DNA from 3 places in the Bradyrhizobium sp. LA2.1 genome. Region 1 is predicted to be linked to each of the others. Evidence: predicted binding sites of a transcription regulator. Region 1 holds the regulator's gene; each other region holds the start of a gene.
What was found. The regulator HrcA, encoded in region 1, represses chaperone genes, less so after heat shock. The targets are predictions, from matches to a motif close to GTTAGCACTCNCNNNNNGNGAGTGCTAAC.
Positions count from the first base shown of each region.

Region 2: the regulator HrcA is predicted to act here: its motif matches at 1,897-1,925, upstream of ABIB95_RS08875 (co-chaperone GroES).
Region 3: the regulator HrcA is predicted to act here: its motif matches at 1,496-1,524, upstream of ABIB95_RS38410 (co-chaperone GroES).

Region 1 is NZ_JBEPQI010000009.1:43,649-46,922, forward strand. It holds gene pncA (bifunctional nicotinamidase/pyrazinamidase) at 1-362, shown strand, start outside; gene grpE (nucleotide exchange factor GrpE) at 515-1,120, opposite strand; gene hrcA (heat-inducible transcriptional repressor HrcA) at 1,217-2,305, opposite strand; gene rph (ribonuclease PH) at 2,474-3,187, shown strand; gene rdgB (RdgB/HAM1 family non-canonical purine NTP pyrophosphatase) at 3,199-3,274, shown strand, end outside.
Region 2 is NZ_JBEPQI010000004.1:199,868-203,141, forward strand. It holds gene ABIB95_RS08860 (NupC/NupG family nucleoside CNT transporter) at 1-485, shown strand, start outside; gene ABIB95_RS08865 (cupin domain-containing protein) at 602-1,141, opposite strand; gene ABIB95_RS08870 (usg protein) at 1,302-1,589, opposite strand; gene ABIB95_RS08875 (co-chaperone GroES) at 1,968-2,282, shown strand; gene groL (chaperonin GroEL) at 2,327-3,274, shown strand, end outside.
Region 3 is NZ_JBEPQI010000028.1:77,640-80,913, reverse strand. It holds gene ABIB95_RS38420 (protein phosphatase CheZ) at 1-573, shown strand, start outside; gene ABIB95_RS38415 (hypothetical protein) at 764-1,285, opposite strand; gene ABIB95_RS38410 (co-chaperone GroES) at 1,615-1,911, shown strand; gene groL (chaperonin GroEL) at 2,020-3,274, shown strand, end outside.

The sequences.
Region 1 (3,274 bases):
ATGGCGCCGCGCTGTCGAAGGACCTTGCGATCCCGCATGCCGAGCTCATCATCCGCAAGGGTTTTCACAAGGACGTCGACAGCTATTCGGCCTTCCTGGAAGCCGACGGCAAGACCTCGACGGGCCTCGCCGGTTACCTGAAGGGCCGCAAGATCAAGCGCGTCTTCGTCGCCGGCCTCGCGACAGACTTCTGCGTCGCCTGGACCGCGCTCGATGCGCGCAAGGCGGGCTTCGAGGTCTATGTGGTGGAGGACGCCTGCCGCGGCATCGACACGCAGGGGTCGCTCGCAAAAGCCTGGGCCGACATGGCCAAGGCCGGCGTGAAGCGGATCCAGTCCGCGGATATCGCGGTGAGCGCGTAAGCGGCGCGAAAAGCTGCCAAACCCTCATCCTGAGGAGCGTGCTCCTTAGCACGCGTCTCGAAGGATGAAGGCCGAGCTGCAACAGCCGGGCCTGCATGGTTCGAGACGGCGCTGACGCGCCTCCTCACCATGAGGATCAACCAGTGCGCCGCTCAGTTCACTTCGTTGCTGTTCGCAGCCGGCGCAGCCTTGGTGCCGCCCTTGGCGACACCGACCAGCGCCGGGCGCAGCACGCGCTCGCCGATGGTGTAGCCGGCCTGCATGACCTGCACGACGGTGCCCGCAGGCACCGACGCATCCGGCACCTCGTACATCGCCTGCTGGAAGTTCGGGTCGAACTTCTGGCCCTGCGGATCGAACTTCTTGACGCCGTGCTTTTCCAGCGCGTTGAGCAGCGAGCGCTCGGTGAGCTCGACGCCCTCGATTAGCGAGGTCAGGCCGGGATCGGCCGCGGCACGGGCCTCGGCCGGAACGGCATCGAGCGCACGCTGGAGATTGTCGGCGATGTCGAGCACGTCACGGGCAAAGCCGGTGATGCCGTAGAGGCGGGCATCGGCGACCTCCTTGGTGGTGCGCTTGCGCAGATTTTCCATCTCGGCCAGCGTCCGCAGCATGCGGTCACGCGCCTCGGCGGCTTCCTTCTGCAACAGCTCGACCGAGCCGGGCTCCGGATCGTCGGGCATGATGTAGGGTTTTGACACCACGGGCTCATCGGTCGGTGGGGTCGTGTCGTCGGGCTGCCGGTCTCGATCGGTCATCGGCTCTCTTCTCGAACTCGTCTCAAGGGATTGTTGGCCCGGATATCGTGCCTAAGCTCACGAAAATCAAGCGCCCGTGATCGGAGGAAACGCCGGTCAGCCCCCCAGGAGGCGGCTGACGATGCGCGCGGCGTAGTCCACGGTCGGGATTACGCGGGCATAATTCAGCCGCGTCGGGCCGATCACGCCCAAAACACCGACGATGTGGCCGGCGGCATCCCGATAGGGCGAGATGATGGTGGAGGAGCCTGACAAGGAAAACAGTTTGTTCTCCGAGCCGATGAAGATCCGCACGCCCTCGGCGGTCTCGGCGCGTCCCAGAAGGTCGATCACGCCGCGCTTGGTCTCGAGATCGTCGAACAGCAGGCGAACGCGCTCGAGATCCTCCAGCGCGTGCAGATCCTCGAGCAGGTTGGCGTGGCCGCGAACGATCAGCTGGCGGTCCTCGTTCTCGCCGCCGGACCAGCTCGCAATACCGGCCGAAATCACCTTTTGCGTCAGCTGATCGAGCTCGGCGCGGGCTTCGCCGAGCGCGGTTTCGAGCTCGAGCCGCGCCTCGGCCAGCGTGCGGCCGCGAATCCGCGCATTGAGGAAATTACCGGCTTCCGTGAGCGCCGAGGAGGGAACTCCCGGCGGCAGCGACAACACGCGGTTTTCGACCTGACCGTCCTCGCCGACCAGGATCACCAGCGCCTTCTCGGGTTCCAGCCGGACGAATTCGATGTGTTTCAGCCGCGCATTGGATTTCGGGGTCAACACGACCGCTGCGGCGCGGGTGAGACCGGACAGCCGCGTCAGCGCCTCCGACAGCGCCGCCTCGACCGATTGGGCGTGACCCACCGACGTCAACTGGCTCTGGATCGACTGCCGCTCGGCGTCATTAAGGTCGCCGACCTGCATCAGGGCGTCGACGAAGAAGCGCAGGCCGAGTTCCGTCGGCAAGCGGCCGGCAGAGGTGTGGGGCGCATAGATCAGGCCGAGCTGTTCCAGGTCGGCCATGACGTTGCGGACCGAGGCCGGCGACAGCGGCATGGCGATCAGCCGCGAAATATTGCGCGAGCCGACCGGCTCGCCGGTCGCGAGATAGCTTTCGACAATTTGACGAAAGATGTCGCGGGAGCGCTCGTTGAGCTGGGCGAGGCCTGCGCGCGGCGCGATCAGATGGATCGGATCGTGATGGGCCACGGACGGTAACTCCTCTCAGACGCTTATAATTTGTCCATCCCGGAGGGTTCTGACAAGCGTGGCGTTTGCGGGGTGGAAAACCCGGGGTGAAAAAGCCTTGCCGCCCACCCTCACCCCACCTACAAGCACCGCGAATAGCCCTTTTCCGAGAGTTTTGGAGGATTTCCCATGCGGCCAAGCCGCCGTGCGCCCGACGAATTGCGCCCCGTGACGCTGGAGCGCGGCGTGGTCAAATATGCGGAAGGCTCCTGCCTGGTGAAATTCGGCGACACCCATGTGCTGGTCACCGCCACGCTGGAAGACCGCCTGCCGCCGTGGCTGAAGGGCCAGGGCCGCGGCTGGGTCACCGCCGAATACGGCATGCTGCCGCGCGCGACCTCCGAACGCACCCGCCGCGAGGCCTCCGCGGGCAAGCAAAGCGGCCGTACCGTCGAGATTCAGCGCCTGATCGGCCGCTCGCTTCGCACCATCGTCGATCTCGAAGCACTCGGTGAGCGCCAGATCACGGTCGATTGCGACGTGCTCCAGGCCGACGGCGGCACCCGCACGGCCTCGATCACCGGTGCCTGGGTCGCGCTCGCCGATTGCATCAACTGGATGAAGGCGCGCAACATGATCAAGGCCAAGGTGCTGCGCGACAACGTCGCCGCGATCTCCTGCGGCATCTACAACGGCACGCCCGTGCTCGACCTCGACTATGCCGAGGATTCGGAAGCCCAGACCGACGCCAATTTCGTCCTGACCGGCGATGGCCGCATCATCGAGGTGCAGGGCACCGCCGAACGCGAACCGTTCACACAGGACGAATTCCTCGCGCTGATGGCGCTGGCCCAGAAGGGTATCGCGCGGCTCGTGGACTTGCAGAAACTGGCCGTGGCGTAGTCAATAGGCCCATGCACCGCCGAATCACCGGAAAGCTCGTCATCGCGACCCACAATCCCGGCAAGCTCGCCGAGATGAAGGAGCTGC
Region 2 (3,274 bases), on a different contig from region 1:
AGGGGACGAGCGCGGGGATCGAACTGCTGATCAACATCGTCGCCATGCTGCTGGTGCTGGTGGCGCTGGTCTATCTCGTCAATGCCGTCCTCGGCCTGCTGCCCAATATCGGCGGCGCCGCGCTCTCGCTGCAGCGGCTGCTCGGCCTCGTGATGGCGCCGGTGTGCTGGCTGATGGGATTGCCCTGGGACCAGGCGGTGACCGCCGGTAGCCTGATGGGCACCAAGACCGTGCTCAACGAGCTGATCGCCTATGTCGACTTCTCAAAACTGCCGCCCGATACGCTCGATCCGCGCTCGCGCCTGATCATGCTCTACGCAATGTGCGGCTTCGCCAATTTCGCCAGCCTCGGCATCATGATTGGCGGCTTAGGCGTGATGGCGCCGGAGCGGCGCGAGGAGATCAACGCGCTGGGATTGAAGTCGATCGTGTCCGGAACGCTGACGACGTGCCTGATGGGCGCGGTCGTGGGGGTGTTGAGTTAGGCTCTCTCCACCGTCATTCCGGGGCGCCGCGAAGCGGCGAGCCCGGAATCCATCGGGCGTCAGCACATGCCGAGAAATGGATTCCGGGCTCGCGCTGCGCGCGCCCCGGAATGACATCAGGCCTTCAACTCCACCGTCCTGAACTCCGCCGGCAAGATCACCTCCAGCAGCTCCACGTCATCCGAATAGTCCAGGATCATGTGCTTGATCTTCGGCGGCTGGGTCCAGGCGCTGCCTTCCTTCATCAAGGTCTCGCCCTGGCCGTCCATGTAGGTCTTCACCCAGCCCTTGAGCACGTAGACCATCTGGAATTCGACGTCGTGGAAGTGCAGCTTCGACACCTCGTTCGGATCGCAGGGGCCTTGCAGGCGGATCACGTGGGCTTGCGCGAGGCCGTGGCTGGCTTCGGCGATGCCGAGGTCGCGATACTTTGCGTAGGCGCGCAGGCCGTCGGCCTTGAAGTCTTCCTCGCGGTGATGACTGATGGCGATGCGCTGCTTGGGACGGGCGGCCTTTTTCGGAGCGGCCTTTGCCGGTGTCGTGCGCGCCTTCGCCTTCACCGCCTTGCGCGCTGAGGATCGTGCCACGGCCTTGGCTCCGCTCCGCTTCTTCACCGCGGCCTGGGCTGCACTGCGCGATTTTGTTTTCTTGGCCATGGGCCGCCTCCCTGTTGTTATAGGCGGAGGCTAGCACAGAACGAGATATCGTAGGGTGGGCAAAGCGAAAGCGTGCCCACCATTGCCAGATGCAATCGTGGAGAGATGGTCGGCACGGCGCGAGCGCGCCTTTGCCCACTCTACGATGCCGGCGCGCTGTTCAATGCAGCCGGAACACGCCATCCACGGCGCGCAGCTCGGCCGGCTTGATCAGCTTGGAATGCGCGACGGTCACCGAATGGAGCGGACCGTCGAGCTTCTCCTGCCAGAACGCCAGGAAATCCTTCAGCGCCGGAAATTTCGGAAACATGTCGTAGTTCTGCCAGACGTAGGTCTGGAGAAGCGAGGGATGATCGGGCATCCGATAGAGAATTTGCGCCGTCGTCAGCCCGTAACCCAAAAGCTGTTTCCGGAAATCTTCGGAAACGCCCCCACTCCGCAAGCCCATGCCAACCTCCTTTGCAGGAGCGCATTCAAGGGGCGGCTTGGTCGGTGTGCGCCTTACGAGCCACCCGATACTGATGCGCTCACATGAGAGAAATGTGACGCAAACTGACAATCCATCTCAAGCCTAAAAGTTTAACAAGCTGTTGAAATTCAATGCTTTAGCAGCAGAGGCGGCTCCGTGCTAATACGGTCACCGGGCGGGTTAACGATGGTAAAGAGATTCTGGCACCCGGGCCTTCAGAGTGCCGATTTTTCTGCTAGAAGCCCTTGCCCCCGCAAAATTCCTGTCCTATTTCAGCCTCGCCTGTGCTAGCACTCGTGGGCACAGACTGCTAACGCCAAAAAATTCCCATACCGTGCAACTACTTAGGAGGACTGCATGAAATTCCGTCCGCTTCACGACCGCGTCGTGGTCAAGCGTATCGACGCAGAAGAGAAGACCGCCGGCGGCATCATCATTCCCGACACTGCCAAGGAAAAGCCCTCGCAGGGCGAAGTCGTCGCCGTCGGCCCCGGTGGCCGCGACGAAGCTGGCAAGCTGATCCCGATCGACCTGAAGGTCGGCGACCGCGTGCTGTTCGGCAAGTGGTCCGGCACTGAAGTCAAGATCGACAACGTCGACCTGCTGATCATGAAGGAAAGCGACATCATGGGCGTCCTCGACGTCCCCGCTTCCAAGAAGAAGGCGGCCTAAGAGCCCCCTCTCCCCACCAGCTAAACACCTAAGGAAAAATCCAGATGTCAGCTAAAGAAGTCAAATTCGGCGTCGATGCACGCGACAAGATGCTGCGTGGCGTCGACATCCTCGCCAACGCCGTCAAGGTGACGCTCGGCCCCAAGGGCCGCAACGTCGTCCTCGACAAGTCGTTCGGCGCTCCCCGCATCACCAAGGACGGCGTCACCGTCGCCAAGGAGATCGAGCTCGACGACAAGTTCGAGAACATGGGCGCGCAGATGGTGCGCGAAGTCGCCTCCAAGTCGGCTGACGCGGCCGGCGACGGCACCACCACCGCAACCGTGCTCGCGGCTGCGATCGTTCGTGAAGGCGCAAAGTCGGTTGCCGCCGGCATGAACCCGATGGACCTGAAGCGTGGTATCGACCTGGCCGTAGAAGCCGTGGTCGCCGACCTCGTCAAGAACTCCAAGAAGGTCACCTCGAACGACGAGATCGCCCAGGTCGGCACCATCTCCGCCAACGGCGATGCCGAAATCGGCAAGTTCCTCTCCGACGCCATGAAGAAGGTCGGCAACGAGGGTGTCATCACCGTCGAGGAAGCCAAGTCGCTCGAGACCGAGCTCGACGTCGTCGAGGGCATGCAGTTCGACCGCGGCTACATCTCGCCCTACTTCGTCACCAACGCCGACAAGATGCGCGTTGAGATGGACGACGCCTACATCCTCATCAACGAGAAGAAGCTCTCCTCGCTGAACGAGCTGCTGCCGCTGCTCGAGGCCGTGGTGCAGACCGGCAAGCCGCTGGTCATCGTCGCCGAGGACGTCGAAGGCGAAGCGCTTGCGACCCTCGTCGTGAACCGTCTGCGCGGTGGTCTGAAGGTCGCGGCCGTCAAGGCTCCGGGCTTCGGCGATCGCCGCAAGGCCATGCTGCAGGACATCGCGATCCTGACCGGCGGCCAGGCGATCTCGGAAGATCTCGGCATCAAGCTCGAGAACGTCACGCTCAACATG
Region 3 (3,274 bases), on a different contig from region 1:
TCTGAAGCTCGTACCATGCTCGATACCTACCGGGCGCAGATCGAGCAGTGCGAGAAGCTGAAGGTCGAGCTCGACCTCATCCACGACGCCATCGATCGCACCAAGCGCGAGATCGCGACGCTGCACGGCAAGAGCTTCGACGGCGGCGAAATGGCCAAGGTCAATGGCGAGCTCGGCGCGGTCGTCGGCGGCACCGAGCAGGCGACCCAGCAGATCCTCGAAGCCGCCGAATCGATCGACCAGGCGGCCAGCGCGATGTCCAAGGTGCAATCGGCCGATCAGCAGAAGCGGCTCGCCGACGACATCCAGGAACGCGTCATCTCGATCTTCGAAGCCTGCAACTTCCAGGACCTGACCGGCCAGCGCATCAGCAAGGTCATGACCACGATGAAGTTCATCGAGCAGCACATCAATGCGATGATGGAGATCTGGGGCGGCGTCGACGCGATCAAGGCTCATGTGCCCGCGCCGGCCGACACCCGCAGCGACGACGAAAAGCTCCTCAACGGCCCCAAGCTCGCCGGCGACGTCGGCCACGCCTCGCAGGACGACATCGACGCGCTGTTCGACTGATCGGGCGCGACATTACGGAAAAACAAAACGCCGGCGCTGAGCCGGCGTTTTTGTTTGTGGGGCCATCCCCTCCACTGTCATCGTCCGGCCTTGACCGGGCGATCCAGTATTCCAGAGGCGGCGGTGATTGAGCCGAGAGGCCGCGGCGTACTGGATGCCCCGGTCAAGCCGGGGCATGACGAAAGAGAGACTACGCCCTCGGCGCGCAGCGGACGTAGACCATGTTGCCGTAGCGGGTGGCGGCGTCCTTGTCGATGAAGCGGGTGATCAGGACGCGGCCGTCGAAGGAGACGATCTCGCGGTCCTGCTCGCCGGGGGTGGGCCCCGCCGGCCCGATGTAGTTCTTGCCGCTGGGCGAGCCCTTCAGCCGCAGCTCCTGCGGCGTCGCCTGGTCGGCGAGATGCATGATCACGCCGCCGGAGGAACCGGCGGTGATCACGTAGGGATTCTTGCACTGCGCCCGGGCCGCGGCCTCGGTGCGGGCACGGTCGGCCGGGTTCTGGAACGAGGCGAGACCCCAGCGGCCGACGATCTCGTCGGCGCGGATGCTCGCCGGCATTTCCGGGCCGGTGCCGGGCTCAGCCTCGGGCGGCGGCGAAGACGACGAGAAGGACGGCAGGCTCATGCCGCCGCCGCAGGCGCCAAGCAGCAGCGCCAGGCAAGAGGCGGCCGCCAGATTGGCAACCGTGCGTGCGTGAGCTGACCTGATCATGACATTCCCCCGAGCAAACCGTCCCCCAAATGAGACCCAGACCGCATCCCTCCTGCAGCCAAGCGCAAAACCGCTGTCGGAGCAATGACGTCCTTTATACGCCAGCGCGACCAATATGTTTCTATAGACACGATCCTATATCCGCCTCACCAATCGCTTAACCACCCTTGCTTGACAGGATCGCGGCCAAGCCATATTTCCGGGCGCACTATTAGCACTCGGAAAGCCCGATTGCTAAGCGCGCCGTTCGATCCTCGGCAAGAGGGTGGACGGACGCCGCCCCTACCCACTTCCATTCCTTCCGAAGCGAGCCTCCAAAGGGAAACGTCATGGCTAAATCCAAATTTCGTCCGCTGCATGACCGTGTCGTGGTCAAACGTATCGACGCCGAGGAAAAGACCAAGGGCGGCATCATCATTCCGGACACCGCCAAGGAAAAGCCGTCCCAGGGCGAGGTCGTCGCCGTCGGCCCCGGCGGCCGTGACGAGGCCGGCAAGCTGATCCCGATCGACCTCAAGGTCGGCGACCGCGTGCTGTTCGGCAAGTGGTCGGGCACCGAGGTCAAGATCGACAACGAAGAGCTCCTGATCATGAAGGAGTCGGACATCATGGGTGTCATGGCCTAAGGCCGTCAGCCTGAACAGCCGCTGAATGTCATGCCCGGATCGCGCGATCCGGGCATTCGGTCATTCCGCAAGCGGCAGACACGTCACGAAACACGAGGGATTGAAGAAATGGCTGCCAAAGACGTCAAGTTTTCCGGAGACGCGCGCGAACGCATGCTGCGCGGCGTCGATATTCTCGCCAACGCCGTCAAGGTGACGCTCGGTCCGAAGGGCCGCAACGTCGTCATCGAGAAGAGCTTCGGCGCACCCCGCATCACCAAGGACGGCGTCACCGTCGCCAAGGAGATCGAGCTCGAGGACAAGTTCGAGAACATGGGCGCGCAGATGCTGCGCGAAGTCGCCTCCAAGACCAACGACACCGCCGGCGACGGCACCACCACCGCGACCGTGCTGGCCCAGGCCATCGTGCGCGAAGGCGCCAAGGCGGTTGCCGCCGGCATGAACCCGATGGACCTCAAGCGCGGCATCGACATCGCGGTTACGGCTGTCATCAAGGACATCGAGAAGCGCGCCAAGCCGGTCGCCGCCTCCTCCGAGGTCGCCCAGGTCGGTACCATCTCGGCCAACGGCGATGCCGCCATCGGCAAGATGATCGCCCAGGCGATGCAGAAGGTCGGCAACGAGGGCGTCATCACCGTCGAAGAGAACAAGTCGCTCGACACCGAGGTAGACATCGTCGAGGGCATGAAGTTCGACCGCGGCTATCTGTCGCCCTACTTCGTCACCAACCCCGAGAAGATGACCGCCGAGCTCGAGGACGCCTACATCCTCCTGCACGAGAAGAAGCTCTCCGGCCTGCAGGCCATGCTGCCGGTGCTGGAAGCCGTGGTGCAGTCGGGCAAGCCGCTCGTCATCATCGCCGAGGACGTCGAGGGCGAGGCGCTGGCCACCCTGGTCGTCAACCGCCTGCGTGGCGGCCTGAAGGTCGCCGCCGTCAAGGCGCCGGGCTTCGGCGACCGCCGTAAGGCCATGCTCGAGGACCTCGCGATCCTCACCGGCGGCCAGCTCATCTCCGAGGACCTCGGCATGAAGCTCGAGAACGTCACGGTGAAGATGCTCGGTCGCGCCGGCAAGGTCGTGATCGACAAGGAGAACACCACGATCGTCAAGGGCGCCGGCAAGAAGCCGGAGATCGAGGCCCGCGTCGGCCAGATCAAGGCCCAGATCGAGGAGACCACCTCGGACTACGACCGTGAGAAGCTCCAGGAGCGCCTCGCCAAGCTCGCCGGCGGCGTCGCGGTGATCCGCGTCGGCGGCGCGACCGAGATCGAGGTCAAGGAGAAGAAGGACCGCGTCGAGGACGCGCTCAACGCCACCCGCGCCGCGGTGCAGGAAGGCATCGTCCCCGGCGGCGGCGTCGCGC